2 regions of the Streptomyces sp. NPDC055506 genome follow, and region 2 is predicted to be linked to the other one. Evidence: riboswitches for the same ligand, from Rfam matches in the RefSeq annotation. Region 2 holds a riboswitch; the other holds the start of a gene.
The links. Region 2 has a riboswitch for glycine ahead of gcvT (glycine cleavage system aminomethyltransferase GcvT). Riboswitches for the same ligand answer to the same signal wherever they lie in the genome.

Region 1 (7,046 bases), on a different contig from region 2:
CCCGAAGTCACCATCTCCAAGATCCGCTTCCTGGAGTCGGAGGGGCTCATCGAGCCGCAGCGGACCCCTTCGGGGTATCGCAAGTTCAGCGCCCGTGATGTCGAGCGCCTCGGGCACGTCCTGAGGATGCAGCGGGACCACTATCTGCCCCTGAAGGTGATTCGCGAGCACCTGGAGGCCATGGAGCGCGGTGAGGCCGTCCCGCTGCCGACCGTGGGCCGTCAGCGTGAGGGCGATTCCGCGCCCGAGCCTCCCGAGGGGCTGCCCACGGCTGCCAGGGTCGGGCGTGAGGAGCTGCTCGCCGCCGCCGGGGTGGACGAGGAGGAGCTCAGGGAGTGGGAGTCGTACGGTCTGGTCACTCCACTGGAGGACGGGGCGTACGAGGCGGAGGCGGTCACGGTGGCCGCGCTCGTCGCCGAGCTGGGGCGGTTCGGGATCGAGCCGCGGCACCTGCGGGTGATGAAGGCGGCCGCCGACCGTGAGGCAGGGCTCGTGGACCAGGTGGTGGCCCCGCTGAAGCGCCACCGGAACCCGCAGACCAGGGCTCATGCGGAGGCCCGTACCAAGGAGCTGGCGGGGCTCACGGTGAAGCTGCACGCCGCTCTGGTGCAGACGGCGCTCGGGGTGCGGCTGCCATGAGGTCGCCCGACGCGTGGGGGCCGGATCAGGCGCCTGATCCCTGCCCGACTACCCAAACGTCCCGAGCACGGCCTAGGGTTGCTGTGTGAACGAGCTCGATGTCGTAGGTGTCCGGGTCGAGATGCCCTCCAACCAACCGATCGTGCTGCTGCGTGAAGTGGGAGGCGACCGTTACCTCCCCATCTGGATCGGGCCGGGCGAGGCGACGGCGATCGCCTTCGCCCAGCAGGGCATGGCTCCGGCGCGGCCGCTGACCCACGACCTGTTCAAGGACGTGCTGGAAGCCGTCGGTCAGGAGCTCACGGAAGTGCGTATCACGGACCTGCGTGAAGGCGTCTTCTACGCGGAGCTGGTCTTCGCCAGCGGCGTCGAGGTGAGCGCCCGTCCGTCCGACGCCATAGCGCTGGCTTTGCGCACCGGGACGCCGATCTACGGGAGTGACACGGTGCTCGACGACGCCGGTATCGCGATCCCGGACGAGCAGGAGGACGAGGTGGAGAAGTTCCGCGAGTTCCTCGACCAGATCTCCCCGGAGGACTTCGGGAGCAGCAGTCAGTGAGCTCCGGAGGCCGGTGACTGCCGGCCGAGCGGGGAGCGGCAGCGGTCGTGAGACGCGTGGGCGGCCCGGCGGACGATGAGTCCGCGGCAGGGCCGCCGCCGTATGTGTGAGGGGTGAATTGCCCGCATGTGCCGGTGGCGAGTGAGAGCGTCACACGGCCCGTGCCGAAGGCATTCGGCTAGCCTTTCCCCGCGGTGGGGCACGGGAAACCACTCTTAGGGTGATTATCACTCGGCGTGGCGAGTGTGGCGATCGTTGACGCACCCCGGGTGACTGCCTACCGTCGAGAAGGCAGGTCAAGGACGGAGGTCGGCGTGAGAAGCAGCGGCGACGGTACGGCTGGGGGCGGCCCCGAGCGCAGTCTCAGGGTGAGTGGTCCGTACGCTCCCCCCGGCTCTCGGCTCCTTTCGGGCGGGGGGTATCCCCAGCCCGACGGTGCGGCCGAGCACGCTCCGCAGCGACCGTCGGCGGTGCCGAGCAGCGGAGGGACGACGTCCATGGCGTCCGAGCAGATCGGCTATCGCGGCCCCACGGCCTGCGCGGCCGCCGGTATCACCTACCGGCAGCTGGACTACTGGGCCCGCACCGGTCTCGTCGAGCCGAGTGTGCGCCCCGCCTACGGGTCCGGGACACAGCGGTTGTACAGCTTCCGGGACGTCGTCGTCCTGAAGATCGTCAAGCGGTTCCTCGACACCGGGGTGTCGCTGCAGAACATCCGCACGGCGGTCCAGCACCTCAGGGAACGCGGTTTCCGCGACCTGGAGCGGATGACGCTGATGAGTGACGGTGCGACGGTCTACGAGTGCACCTCGCCGGACGAGGTCCACGCTCTGCTCCAAGGGGGGCAGGGCGTCTTCGGGATCGCCGTGGGTGTCGTGTGGCGGGACGTCGAGAGCGCGCTGTCCCAGCTGCACGGGGAGCGGATCGACACCGGCGAGACCCTGGTCGGGCCCAATCCGGCGGACGAGCTGGCGCGGCGGCGGAACCGGGCCGTCTGACCCGCTGGGCGGTGCGGTGTGCGTGCCGCGGAAGTAGGCGGGACGTTTCCGTGCCGGGCCGCAAGCGGTGTCTGCCGGATTGGTCGGGGCGGTTCGGCACGGCGTCGTCGGTGCGTTGTCAGTGGCGTAGGGCAGCATCGGAGTTGTGAGAACCGCGCCCACGATCCTGCATCTCGACATGGATGCCTTCTTCGCCTCGGTCGAGCAGGCGTCCAAGCCGAGCCTGCGCGGGAAGGCCGTGGTCGTGGGCGGACTCGGGCCGCGGGGTGTGGTCGCGACCGCGTCGTACGAGGCCCGGGTCTTCGGGGTGCACTCGGCGCTGCCCATGGCGCAGGCCCGGCGGCTCGCGCCCAACGCCGCGTATCTCGTGCCGCGCTTCGGGTTCTACCGGGCGATCAGCGAGCGGGTGATGGAGCTGCTGCGGGCCCTTTCACCGCTGGTGGAGCCGTTGAGCCTGGACGAGGCGTTCGTGGACCTGGAGGCCGGTGGGGCGGCCTGGGACGAGCGGTCGGCGCGGCTGGCCGGGGTGAAACTGCGTGCGGACATCCGGGCCGTCACGGGACTCACGGGGTCGGTGGGGCTGGCCGCGTCCAAGATGCTCGCGAAGATCGCCTCGGAGCAGGCCAAGCCCGACGGGCTGGTGTTGATCGAGCCGGGGACGGAGCGGGCCATGCTGGGGCCGATGTCGGTGCGGACCCTGCCGGGGGTCGGGCCGGCCACGGGCGACCATCTTCGGCGGGCCGGGATCACCACGGTCGAGGAGATCGCCGAGGCGGGTGAGGACGAGCTGGTCCGGCTGCTGGGGAAGGCGCACGGGCACGGGCTCTACGCCATGGCCCTGGCGCGGGACGACCGGCCCGTGGTGGCGGAGCGGGAGGCGAAGTCGGTGTCGGTCGAGGACACCTACGACGTGGACATCCACGACCGGCTGCGGGTCGGGCTGGAGGTGCGGCGGCTCGCCGACCGCTGTGTGCGGCGGCTGCGCGAGGCCGGGCTGTCCGGGCGGACCATCGTGCTGAAGGTGCGGCGGTACGACTTCTCGACGCGCACCCGTTCCGAGACGCTGCGGGGGCCGACGGACGATCCCGGGGTGATCCGTGAGGCGGCGGCCAGACTGTTGGACTCGGTCGACACGACGGGCGGTGTGCGGCTGCTCGGGGTGGGCGTGAGCGGGCTCGCCGACTACACACAGGAGGACCTGTTCGCGCAGGCGGCCGGTCAGCGGGCGGTCGCGGAGGGCCCGGTCGAGGAGCACGCCGCGGGGCCGGTCGAGGAGCAGCCCGCGCCGGCCGAGCGGCGTTGGCCCGCCGGGCACGATGTGCGGCACGCCGGGTTCGGGCACGGGTGGGTGCAGGGCAGCGGCCTGGGGCGGGTCACCGTGCGGTTCGAGACGCCCGACTCGGAGCCCGGGCGGGTGCGGACCTTCCGGGTCGACGATCCGGAGCTGGAGCCGGCGGATCCGTTGCCTCTGGTGTTACGAGAGCCGGAGGGGGGCGATGGGCCGGATGGTGACTCCGGGGGTGTGGGGCTGCGCTCCGCCGCCCCTTAGGCGGCTCGCCAGGGGCTTCAGGCCGTCTCGTCGGTGCCTGCCAGTTTGCCGAAGTCGTGGTCCTGGAGCGGGGGAGGGGCGGCGACGTCGAGGCCGTAGTGGTGGTAGAGCTGCAGTTCCTGCTCCGGGGAGAGGTGACGGCCCACACCGAAGTCGGGGGCGTCCTTGATGAGGGCGCGGTCGAAGGGCACGTGGAGGGCGCCGTCGATCAGTTCGCTGGGCTCGAGGGGGACGAAGGCGTCCCGGCTGAACAGGCCGGTCCGTATGGCCGCCCACTCCGGCACGCCGGTGGCGTCGTCGAGGTACACCTCGTCGATCGTGCCGATCCTGGTCCCGTTGCGGTCGAACGCCTTGCGGCCGATCAGGTTGCGCGGATCGATATCGGTTCGCACGGGCCCTCCACATGGTCGCAACTCATCCGTAACCACTACAAAACGGCACAATCGAGGAGGCGGCCACTCGAAGGTTCGTGCGTGGGACGCGCTGGTAGGCTGACAACGGCTGCTGACCCCGTGCGGGAGAGTCCTCCAGACACCATCGGAGGCGCCGAAGGAGCAAATCCTCCCCGGAATCTCTCAGGCTCACGTACCGCACGGACGAGGTCACTCTGGAAAGCAGGGCGGATGTCACGGCTTCCGCTCTCACCGACGGTGAAAGCCGGAGGCCTTCGGGCGATCCGGTGAAGCTCTCAGGTTGACATGACAGAGGGGGAGGCCGTCCGGGTACCCGTGCCGTGGTGCCCCTCGAAGGTCGTGTCAGACCAGGAGGCCTCCGCATATGACCGCCCATCGCATTCCGCTCTCCGAGCTCGAAGAGGCAGTCCCCTTCGAGCAGCGCCACATCGGCCCCGACCACGAGGCGTGCGCCAAGATGCTCGCGCACGTCGGCTACGGCTCGCTGGACGAGCTGACGGCCGCCGCCGTCCCGGCCGTGATCAAGAGCGCCGAGGCACTGGACCTGCCGGGCGCCCGCAGCGAGGCCGAGGTGATCGCCGAGCTGCGCTCCCTCGCCGACCGCAACCAGGTCCTCGGCTCCATGATCGGGCTCGGCTACTACGGCACGTTCACGCCGCCGGTGGTCATGCGCAACGTCATGGAGAACCCGTCCTGGTACACGGCTTACACGCCCTACCAGCCGGAGATCTCGCAGGGCCGGCTCGAGGCGCTGCTCAACTTCCAGACCATGGTCGCCGACCTGACCGGACTGCCGACCTCCGGCGCCTCCCTGCTCGACGAGGGCACCGCTGCGGCCGAGGCCATGGCCCTGTCGCGGCGGCTGGGCAAGAACAAGAAGGGCCTGTTCCTGGTCGACGCGGACGCGCTGCCGCAGACCATCGCCGTGATCGAGACCCGGGCCGAGCCGACCGGAGTCGAGGTCGTCGTCGCCGATCTCAGTGCCGGCATCCCCGCCGAGATCGCCGAGCGCGAGATCAACGGCGTGCTGATCCAGTACCCGGGCGCCTCCGGAGCCGTACGGGACATCAAGCCGGTCATCGACCAGGCGCACGAGCTCGGGGCGCTCGTCACCGTCGCCGCCGATCTGCTCGCGCTGGCCCTGCTGAAGTCGCCCGGGGAGCTCGGCGCGGACATCGCGGTCGGGACGACACAGCGGTTCGGTGTGCCGATGGGCTTCGGCGGACCGCACGCCGGTTACATGGCCGTCGGGGAGAAGATGGCGCGCAGCCTGCCCGGGCGGCTCGTCGGCGTGTCCGTGGACGCCGACGGGAACAAGGCCTACCGGCTGGCGCTGCAGACGCGTGAGCAGCACATCCGTCGTGAGAAGGCCACCAGCAACATCTGTACCGCCCAGGTGCTGCTCGCCGTGATGGCCGGCATGTACGCCGTGTACCACGGGCCCGAGGGCCTCAGGAGCATCGCGCGGCGCACCCACCGGTACGCCACGGTCCTCGCCGCCGGGCTCGCGAACGGCGGTGTCGAGGTCGTGCACGGCGCCTACTTCGACACCCTGACCGTGCGTGTCGAGGGCCGGGCCGCAGAGGTCGTGACCGCCGCGGAGCGGAACGGGGTCAACCTGCGTCTCGTCGACGCCGACCTGGTCTCGATCTCCTGCGACGAGACCACGACGCGGGCCCAGCTGCGTGCCGTATGGGCCGCGTTCGGGGTCGAGGGTGTCGTCGAGGCGCTGGACGCCGCAACGGAGGACGGGCTTCCGGGCGCCCTGCTGCGGTCCGACGAGTACATGACGCACCCGGTCTTCCACCAGTACCGCTCCGAGACCGCCATGCTGCGCTATCTGCGCCGGCTGGCCGACCGTGACTACGCGCTCGACCGCGGCATGATCCCGCTGGGCTCCTGCACCATGAAGCTCAACGCGACCACGGAGATGGAGCCGGTCACCTGGCCCGAGTTCGGGCAGCTGCACCCGTTCGCCCCCGCGGCGCAGGCCGAGGGCTACCTCACGCTCATCCACGAGCTTGAGGAACGTCTTGCCGAGGTCACCGGGTACGACAAGGTGTCCCTCCAGCCGAACGCCGGCTCGCAGGGCGAGCTGGCCGGTCTGCTCGCCGTACGCGGGTACCACCGGGCCAACGGGGAAGCGCAGCGCACCGTGTGCCTGATCCCGTCGTCCGCGCACGGCACCAACGCCGCGAGCGCGGTGATGGCGGGCATGAAGGTCGTCGTCGTGAAGACCGCGGAGGACGGCGAGATCGACGTCGAGGACCTGCGGGCGAAGATCGAGCAGCACCGTGACGAGCTGGCCGTGCTGATGATCACCTACCCGTCCACGCACGGAGTGTTCGAGGAGCACGTCTCCGAGATCTGCGCGCAGGTGCACGAGGCGGGCGGGCAGGTCTACGTCGACGGGGCCAACCTCAACGCGCTCGTGGGGCTCGCCAAGCCGGGGCACTTCGGCGGGGACGTCTCGCACCTGAACCTGCACAAGACCTTCTGCATCCCGCACGGCGGCGGCGGGCCCGGCGTGGGCCCGGTGGCGGTGCGTGAGCACCTCGCGCCGTATCTGCCGAACCATCCGCTGCAGCCCGAGGCGGGCCCGGAGACCGGGGTCGGCCCCATCTCCGCGGCGCCGTGGGGCTCGGCCGGCATCCTGCCGATCTCCTGGGCGTACGTCCGGCTGATGGGCGGCGAGGGGCTGAAGCGGGCCACGCAGGTGGCCGTGCTCAGCGCCAACTACATCGCCAAGCGCCTCGAGCCGCACTACCCGGTGCTCTACACCGGCCCCGGCGGGCTCGTCGCGCACGAGTGCATCATCGACCTGCGGCCGCTGAACAAGGCGACCGGCGTGAGCGTCGACGACGTCGCCAAGCGGCTGATCGACTACG
Region 2 (7,046 bases):
GCCGCCCAGCGTCTTGTGGGTGGTCGTGGTCACCACGTGCGCGTGCGGAACGGGGTTCGGGTGCAGCCCCGCCGCCACCAGCCCGGCGAAGTGCGCCATGTCGACCATCAGGTACGCGCCGACCTCGTCCGCGATCCGGCGGAACTCGGCGAAGTCCAGCTGCCGCGGGTAGGCCGACCAGCCCGCGACGATCAGCTTCGGCCGGGACTCCTTCGCCAGCCGCTCCACCTCGGCCATGTCGACCCGGCCGGCGTCGCCGACGTGGTAGGCGACGACGTCGTAGAGCTTGCCGGAGAAGTTGATCTTCATGCCGTGGGTCAGGTGCCCGCCGTGCGCGAGGTTCAGACCCATGATGGTGTCGCCCGGCTTGAGCAGCGCGAACATCGCGGCGGCGTTGGCCTGGGCGCCGGAGTGTGGCTGGACGTTGGCGTGCTCGGCGCCGAACAGCTCCTTGACGCGGTCGATCGCGATCTGCTCGACCACGTCGACGTGCTCGCAGCCGCCGTAGTAGCGGCGGCCCGGGTAGCCCTCGGCGTACTTGTTGGTGAGGACCGAGCCCTGTGCCTCCATGACCGCGACCGGGGCGAAGTTCTCCGAGGCGATCATCTCGAGCGTGGACTGCTGCCGGTGCAGCTCGGCGTCGACCGCGGCGGCGACGGCCGGGTCGAACTCGTGCAGGGACGTGTTCAGGACGGACATACGGCTACGCCTCCTCAGCCGGCGGAGAACGCGGTGTACTCGTCGGCGGAGAGCAGGTCGCCCGGCTCGTCCGTGACGCGCACCTTGAACAGCCAGCCGCCCTCGAAGGGGGCCGAGTTCACCAGCGACGGGTCGTTCACGACGTCCTCGTTGACCTCGGTGACCTCGCCGGAGACGGGGGAGTAGAGGTCGGACACCGACTTGGTCGACTCCAGCTCGCCGCAGGTCTCGCCCGCGGACAAGGTGGCGCCGACCTCCGGGAGCTGGACGAAGACGACGTCGCCGAGCGCGTTCGCCGCGTGCTCCGTGATGCCGATCGTCGAGACGCCGTCCTCGGCGCCCGACAGCCACTCGTGCTCCTTGCTGTAACGCAGCTCTTTGGGGTTGCTCATGGCCTGGATTCTCCTGTACGCGCGGGAGTGCTGATGAAGGGGACCGCTGGTGAGCGGGGGTGAGATGCCCGGGACCGCGGTGACGGCCCGCGGCCGGTGTCTGCTTCTGGCGCTTGGCCAGTCTCTACTTCTGGCGCTTGTAGAACGGCAGCGCCACGACCTCGTACGGCTCGTGACTGCCCCGGATGTCCACGGCCACACCGGGTGTGCCGGGGGCCGCGTGCGCGGGGTCGACGTACGCCATCGCGATCGGCTTGCCGAGCGTGGGGGAGGGGGCGCCGGAGGTGACCTCGCCGATCACCTCGCCGCCGGTGACGACCGGGTACCCGGCGCGCGGGACCCTACGGCCCTCGGCGACGAGGCCGACCAGGACGCGGGGCGGGTTCTGCTCGGCGCGGGCGGCGGCCTCCGTCAGGGCCTCGCGGCCCACGAAGTCGCCCTCCTTCTCGAACTTCACCACCCGGCCGAGCCCGGCGTCGAAGGGCGTCAGGGAGGTGTTGAGCTCGTGCCCGTACAGCGGCATGCCCGCCTCGAGGCGCAGCGTGTCGCGGCAGGACAGCCCGCACGGGACCAGACCGGCGCCCTCGCCCGCCTTGGTCAGGGCCTGCCACAGCTCGACGGCGTGCTCCGGCTTCACGAACAGCTCGAAGCCGTCCTCGCCGGTGTACCCGGTGCGGGCGATGAGGGCCGGGACGCCCGCGACGGTGCCGGGCAGCCCGGCGTAGTACTTCAGGCCGTCGAGGTCGGCGTCGGTCAGGGACTTCAGGATCCCCGGGGACTCCGGGCCCTGCACGGCGAGCAGCGCGTAGGCGTCCCGGTCGTCGCGCACCTCGGCGTCGAAGCCGGCGGAACGTTCCACCAGGGCGTCCAGAACCACCTGGGCGTTGGAGGCGTTGGCCACGACCATGTACTCGGTGTCGGCCAGCCGATACACGATCAGGTCGTCGAGGATGCCGCCGTCGGCCTGGCAGATCATGGTGTAGCGGGCGCGGCCGGGCTTGACCCCGCCGATGTTGCCGACCAGGGCGTGGTCGAGGAGGGCGGCGGCCCCCGGCCCGGTGACGGTGATCTCCCCCATGTGGGAGAGGTCGAACAGCCCGGCCTTCGTGCGCACCGCGTTGTGCTCGTCACGCTCGGAGCCGTACCGCAGGGGCATGTCCCAGCCGGCGAAGTCGGTCATCGTCGCACCGAGGACACGATGCAGGGCATCGAGCGCGGTGTGGCGGAGTTCTCCTGTACTGCTCATACGTCGGTCGTCTCCAAGGGCATGACGGGCGAGGTCGTTCCTCCCCATCTGTCATCGGAACCTGAGAGGTTCGCCATGACCACACGGGACACGGCTTGCACCTTGGGTGGAGCCACGCCACTCCCCGGACTCCGGAGAAGGGTGCGGCCCGCTTTTCAGATGTGCCTCGCCCGCGCGGTAACGGGGCCTGAGAGATTCAAGGGAGGGACTTGCTCCTTCGGCGCCCCAGCGTCGGACGGTGCTGGGGACTCTCCCGCGCGGATTCAAACGGCCGGTATGCAGTTGGCGCGCACATCATTGCACGCATCGTCGCGGGGTGGCAGGGGGACCACCCTGTAGCAGGCCTGTTGCAGGAAGAGGACTAAAACCAGAGACATCGGGCATTACCTTCTCTTTACACTCGGCGGGCATGGGACTCCGTACCTGGCCCCAGGGGAGGACGATCACGGTGAACAGGACCACCGCGTACGCCACGACATCGGGCATCGCGCTGCCCGAGCAGCCGACCGCTCCGGTGCGCGCGGCCTGCGGCCCGCAGCCGGTGCCGGTCGTCCGCGATCTGCGCGAGCGCGCCGGCCGCGGCCCGCACGCGCTGCTGTTCGGCCCCCGCGACCTCGTCGTGGTCACGGGCCTGCCGGGCAGCGGCAAGTCCACGCTGATGCGGCGCACCGTGCCGGGCCGGCGCATCGACTCCCAGGACACCCGCGACCACTGGGACCGCCGCATGCCGCGCGCCCTGCCGTACGCGGTCTACCGCCCGCTCGTCCGCCTCGCCCACTACGCCGGGCTGCGCCGCGCCCTGCGCACCGGAGAGGGCGTGGTCGTGCACGACTGCGGTACCCAGGCCTGGGTCCGCCGCTGGCTCGCCCGTGAGGCCCGCCGCCGGGGCGGCACGCTGCATCTGCTGATGCTCGACGTCACCCCCGAGCAGGCACTGGCCGGCCAGCGCGACCGCGGCCGCGGCGTCTCGCGGTACGCCTTCCTGCGCCACCGCGCGGCCACCACCCGCCTGCTGCGAGAGGTGGAGCGCGGCGAACTCCCCACGGGCTGCGGCTCGGCGATCCTCGCCGACCGCGACGCGGCGAACACCCTGCACCGCATCGCCTTCGCGGGCTGACGGCCCGGGCCCGTGAACCGGCACGGACGGTGAGGGCTGTCCGCGCGGCCGGCGGCTCTGGTCACAGGGCCGGCGACAGTGGTCGGTGAGCCGTGTTCGTGGGGCCGGCGGCCTTGGCTGGCCAGCCGTGTCCATGGGGCTGGCGGCGCTGGTGGGTGGGTCGTGTTCGTGGGGCCGGCGGTCTTGGTTGGTCAGCCGTGTCCATGGGGCTGGCGGCGCTGGTGGGTGGGCCGTGTTCGCGGGGCCGGCGGTCTCGGTTGGTCAGCTGTGTCATGAGGCTGACGGCCGCGGATGGTGAATCGTGTTCGGGGGGCAGGCGGCACCGGTCAGTGGGCCGTGTTCATGGGCTGGCGGCGCTGGTCAGTGGGCTGTGTTCATCGGCAGGCAGCCGCGGCCGCTCAGCCCGAAAGCGCGGGCCGGTCGCCCCTGGCCCCGCGTCGTGGTTCACGGGGTGGCCGTCCCCCGTTCCCGAGCCGCTAGCCTTTGGGCCACAGCAGTGGTTTCAGGCAGGCGGTAGGCAGATGGACTTCCCGGCGGACTTCTCCGCGGACTTCCCGGCGCAGACGCAGACACACCCGCACGGCGGATGGCCCGGCAACGAGCTGGAGGAGGTGCTCTCGGCCTCCCTCGGCGCAGGCCCCTCGGCCGGCGGGCGGATCGTCGAGGTGCTCGGCCGGAGCTTCGTGTGGATCCCGCTCCCCAACGGCGGCGGCCCGCAGAGCGGCCCGCTCGACCTCCCCGGCATCGAGATCGACGGCCAGGCGTTCGTACCGGTGTTCAGCTCCGAGGAGCAGTTCCGCCAGGTCGTCGGCTCGCACATGTCGTACACCATCGCGCCGGCCGTGGAGTTCGCCCGCGGTCTGCCCCCGCACGCGGGGATGGCCATCAACCCGGGCGGAGTCGTCGGCATCCCGCTCCCGCCGCCCGCCGTCGCCGACCTGTGCCGGGCCGGCCGGACCCCGCTGGACGGCCCCGCGAGCGGCGGCCGGGTCCGCCTCTTCGAGCCCGACTGGCAGGACGACCCGGTGGACTTCCTCGCCGCCGCCTCCGCCGAGTTCGAGGCGATCGGCGTCGTCCTCACCGCCCGCCGCTGCCTCGCCGCGATCGAGACCGCCGATCCGGTGATGTTCGTCGGCGTCGAACTCTCCCAGTGGGAAGGCGACCTGCGCGCCCTCCCCCTGGAGGCCCTCACCCGCGCGGTCACCAAGTCCCCGGCCCCCTGGCCGGTCAACCTGGTGCTCCTGGACGTCGCGGAGGACCCGGTGGGCAGCTGGATGAAGGACCGGGTCCGGCCTTTCTACCAGCGGTAGGGCGACGCGCTGAGGGGCGCGGGGCTGTGACACCATGCGGCTCCGCCGCGTGGGCGCGACAAGCCACAGACGGACCCGCACCCGCCGGACGAGGGCAAGTCCCGAGTCGGCGGGCGGGCTTAAGCTAGGTCACGGTCGAGGCGTTGTACGAAGGGGCGGTAAAGGTGAGCGCGAGCGGCACGGCCGCGGCCGGACAGGTCGAGCACATGCTGCGCCAGGTCACGCCCGGGCGTTATGACGCCTACGAGGCCCTCCTGCGCGCGCTCGCGACCCCGCACAGCGGCCAGATCTGGATGCTCCTGTGGCACGGCCAGGCCGGATCCCCCGACGCCCAGTACGGAAACATGGAGGTCCAGGGCTGCGGCTACGCCCCCTGTGTGACCTCCGCCCAGGAGCTCTCGGCGAGCGGCTGGAACCGCAGCTACGAGGTCGTCGACGGAGTCGACGTGGCCCGCGCCCTGTACCCCGACCACTACGGCCTCTGGCTCAACCCGCACGCCCCCGGCGGCGGCGTCGGCATCCCCTGGCTCGACCTGCGCCGGATCGCCACGGGCCTGGACCGCCAGCCGGCCGGACCCCTGCGGCTGTCCGAACCGGCCATCGAGATCCCGCAGTTCTACGCCCTGCTCGCGCAGAACGCCCACCGCACCCCGGCCGTCCGCTCGCTGCGCCGCGCCTGGGTGCAGCCCGCGCTCGGGGCGCCGTACCTCGCCATCGGACTCGACGTCTACGACACCTCGCCGCCGGCCGTGGATTCGGTGCGCGCGATGATGCAGCAGTCCCTCGGCGCCGTACCGGACGGGCTCCCTGTCTCGACCGTCGCGATGTCCGACGAGCACGACCCGGTCGCCATGTGGCTGCGCGCCGGCGCACGCCCCTTCTACGACCGTGAGGCCCACGCCACCGCCCCTGTCCAGGCCCCGGTCTCGGGCTACGGATACCCCCCTGCCCAGGGCAGGTACTGACCCGTTCGCAGGTCCCCACGGAGGCCGTTCCCGGACCGCCCCCGAACATGACGACCGTTCAACTCTCCGCGCGTAGATAAGGGTGAATGGGGCGGAGATGTCCTAATATGCCCCTGACGCAGCGCGTCCGACCGCTGTTACCCGTTGTCCGGATAACGGAACCCTGCAGACAGCATCACGTTTACGCATCCTTTCACCGCCAAGTCTGGCAACAGATCGCCAAAGCGTTGAAGACTCCCCGCAAGACACGGGCCGGGTCGGTCTCGTGTACGAGACAAACAAAACCGCTACAGCGGCAGCCAGGGGGTCGGCGATCGCCGGCCCGAGAGGGGTCAATCGCACCGTGACCGCACCCATCGAGACCACCGGGGCGGAAGCCGGAGCACAGCCCGAGGCCGTGCTCTCCGGGGTCAAGAAGAGCCAGATCGAGGGGCGCTCGCTCACCCAGATCGCCTGGATGCGCTTCAAGCGGGACAAGGTGGCGATGGCGGGAGGCGTCGTCGTCGTCCTGCTCGTGCTGATGGCGGTGTTCTCCAAGCCGATCCAGTGGATCTTCAACCTCGATCCCAACAAGTTCAACCAGGACCTCATCGACCCGGCGCTCCTCGCGCCCAAGGGCGGCTGGGGAGGCATGAGTTGGGACCACCCCCTCGGCGTGGACCCCCAGTACGGCCGGGACATGCTCGCCCGCATCATCGACGGCTCCTGGGTCTCCCTCCTGGTCGCGGGCGGCGCCACGCTGCTGTCCGTGTGCATCGGCACCGTGCTCGGTGTCGTCGCCGGGTACTACGGCGGCTGGATCGACAGCGTCATCAGCAGGCTGATGGACACCTTCCTGGCGTTCCCGCTGCTGCTGTTCGCCATCTCGATCTCGGCCTCGGTGCAGGACGGCTTCTTCGGTCTCGACGGCCTGCCCCTGCGCATCTGCGTGCTGATCTTCGTGATCGGCTTCTTCAGCTGGCCGTACATCGGGCGTATCGTGCGCGCGCAGACCATGACCCTGCGCAAGCGGGAGTTCATCGAGGCCGCCACCAGCCTTGGAGCACGCGGCCCGTACGTCCTGTTCCGGGAACTGCTCCCCAACCTCGTCGCGCCGATCCTCGTCTACTCGACGCTGATCATCCCGACGAACATTCTGTTCGAGGCCGCACTGAGCTTCCTCGGTGTCGGTATCGCTCCGCCGCAGGCTTCCTGGGGCGGCATGCTCAGCAACGCTGTGGATCTCTACACGGCTGATCCGCAGTACATGTTCGTGCCCGGACTGGCGATCTTCATCACCGTCCTGGCCTTCAACCTGCTGGGTGACGGGCTGCGTGA

Region 1: linked by a shared signal. The riboswitch ahead of gcvP (aminomethyl-transferring glycine dehydrogenase) and the one ahead of gcvT (glycine cleavage system aminomethyltransferase GcvT) in region 2 are both predicted to bind glycine.

What each region holds. Positions count from the first base shown of each region.
Region 1 is NZ_JBSHKH010000005.1:7,024-14,069, forward strand. Features, by position in the region: gene ftsR (transcriptional regulator FtsR) at 1-639, shown strand, start outside; gene ACWIF2_RS03230 (bifunctional nuclease family protein) at 725-1,198, shown strand; gene ACWIF2_RS03235 (MerR family transcriptional regulator) at 1,513-2,196, shown strand; partial or broken gene ACWIF2_RS03240 (DNA polymerase IV) at 2,342-3,844, shown strand; gene ACWIF2_RS03245 (PRC-barrel domain-containing protein) at 3,763-4,137, opposite strand; glycine riboswitch at 4,251-4,346, shown strand; gene gcvP (aminomethyl-transferring glycine dehydrogenase) at 4,523-7,046, shown strand, end outside.
Region 2 is NZ_JBSHKH010000207.1:727-7,772, forward strand. Features, by position in the region: gene glyA (serine hydroxymethyltransferase) at 1-699, opposite strand, end outside; gene gcvH (glycine cleavage system protein GcvH) at 714-1,091, opposite strand; gene gcvT (glycine cleavage system aminomethyltransferase GcvT) at 1,216-2,337, opposite strand; glycine riboswitch at 2,376-2,501, opposite strand; glycine riboswitch at 2,503-2,603, opposite strand; gene ACWIF2_RS38975 (AAA family ATPase) at 2,786-3,454, shown strand; gene ACWIF2_RS38980 (enhanced serine sensitivity protein SseB) at 3,976-4,764, shown strand; gene ACWIF2_RS38985 (enhanced serine sensitivity protein SseB C-terminal domain-containing protein) at 4,929-5,729, shown strand; gene ACWIF2_RS38990 (ABC transporter permease) at 6,073-7,046, shown strand, end outside.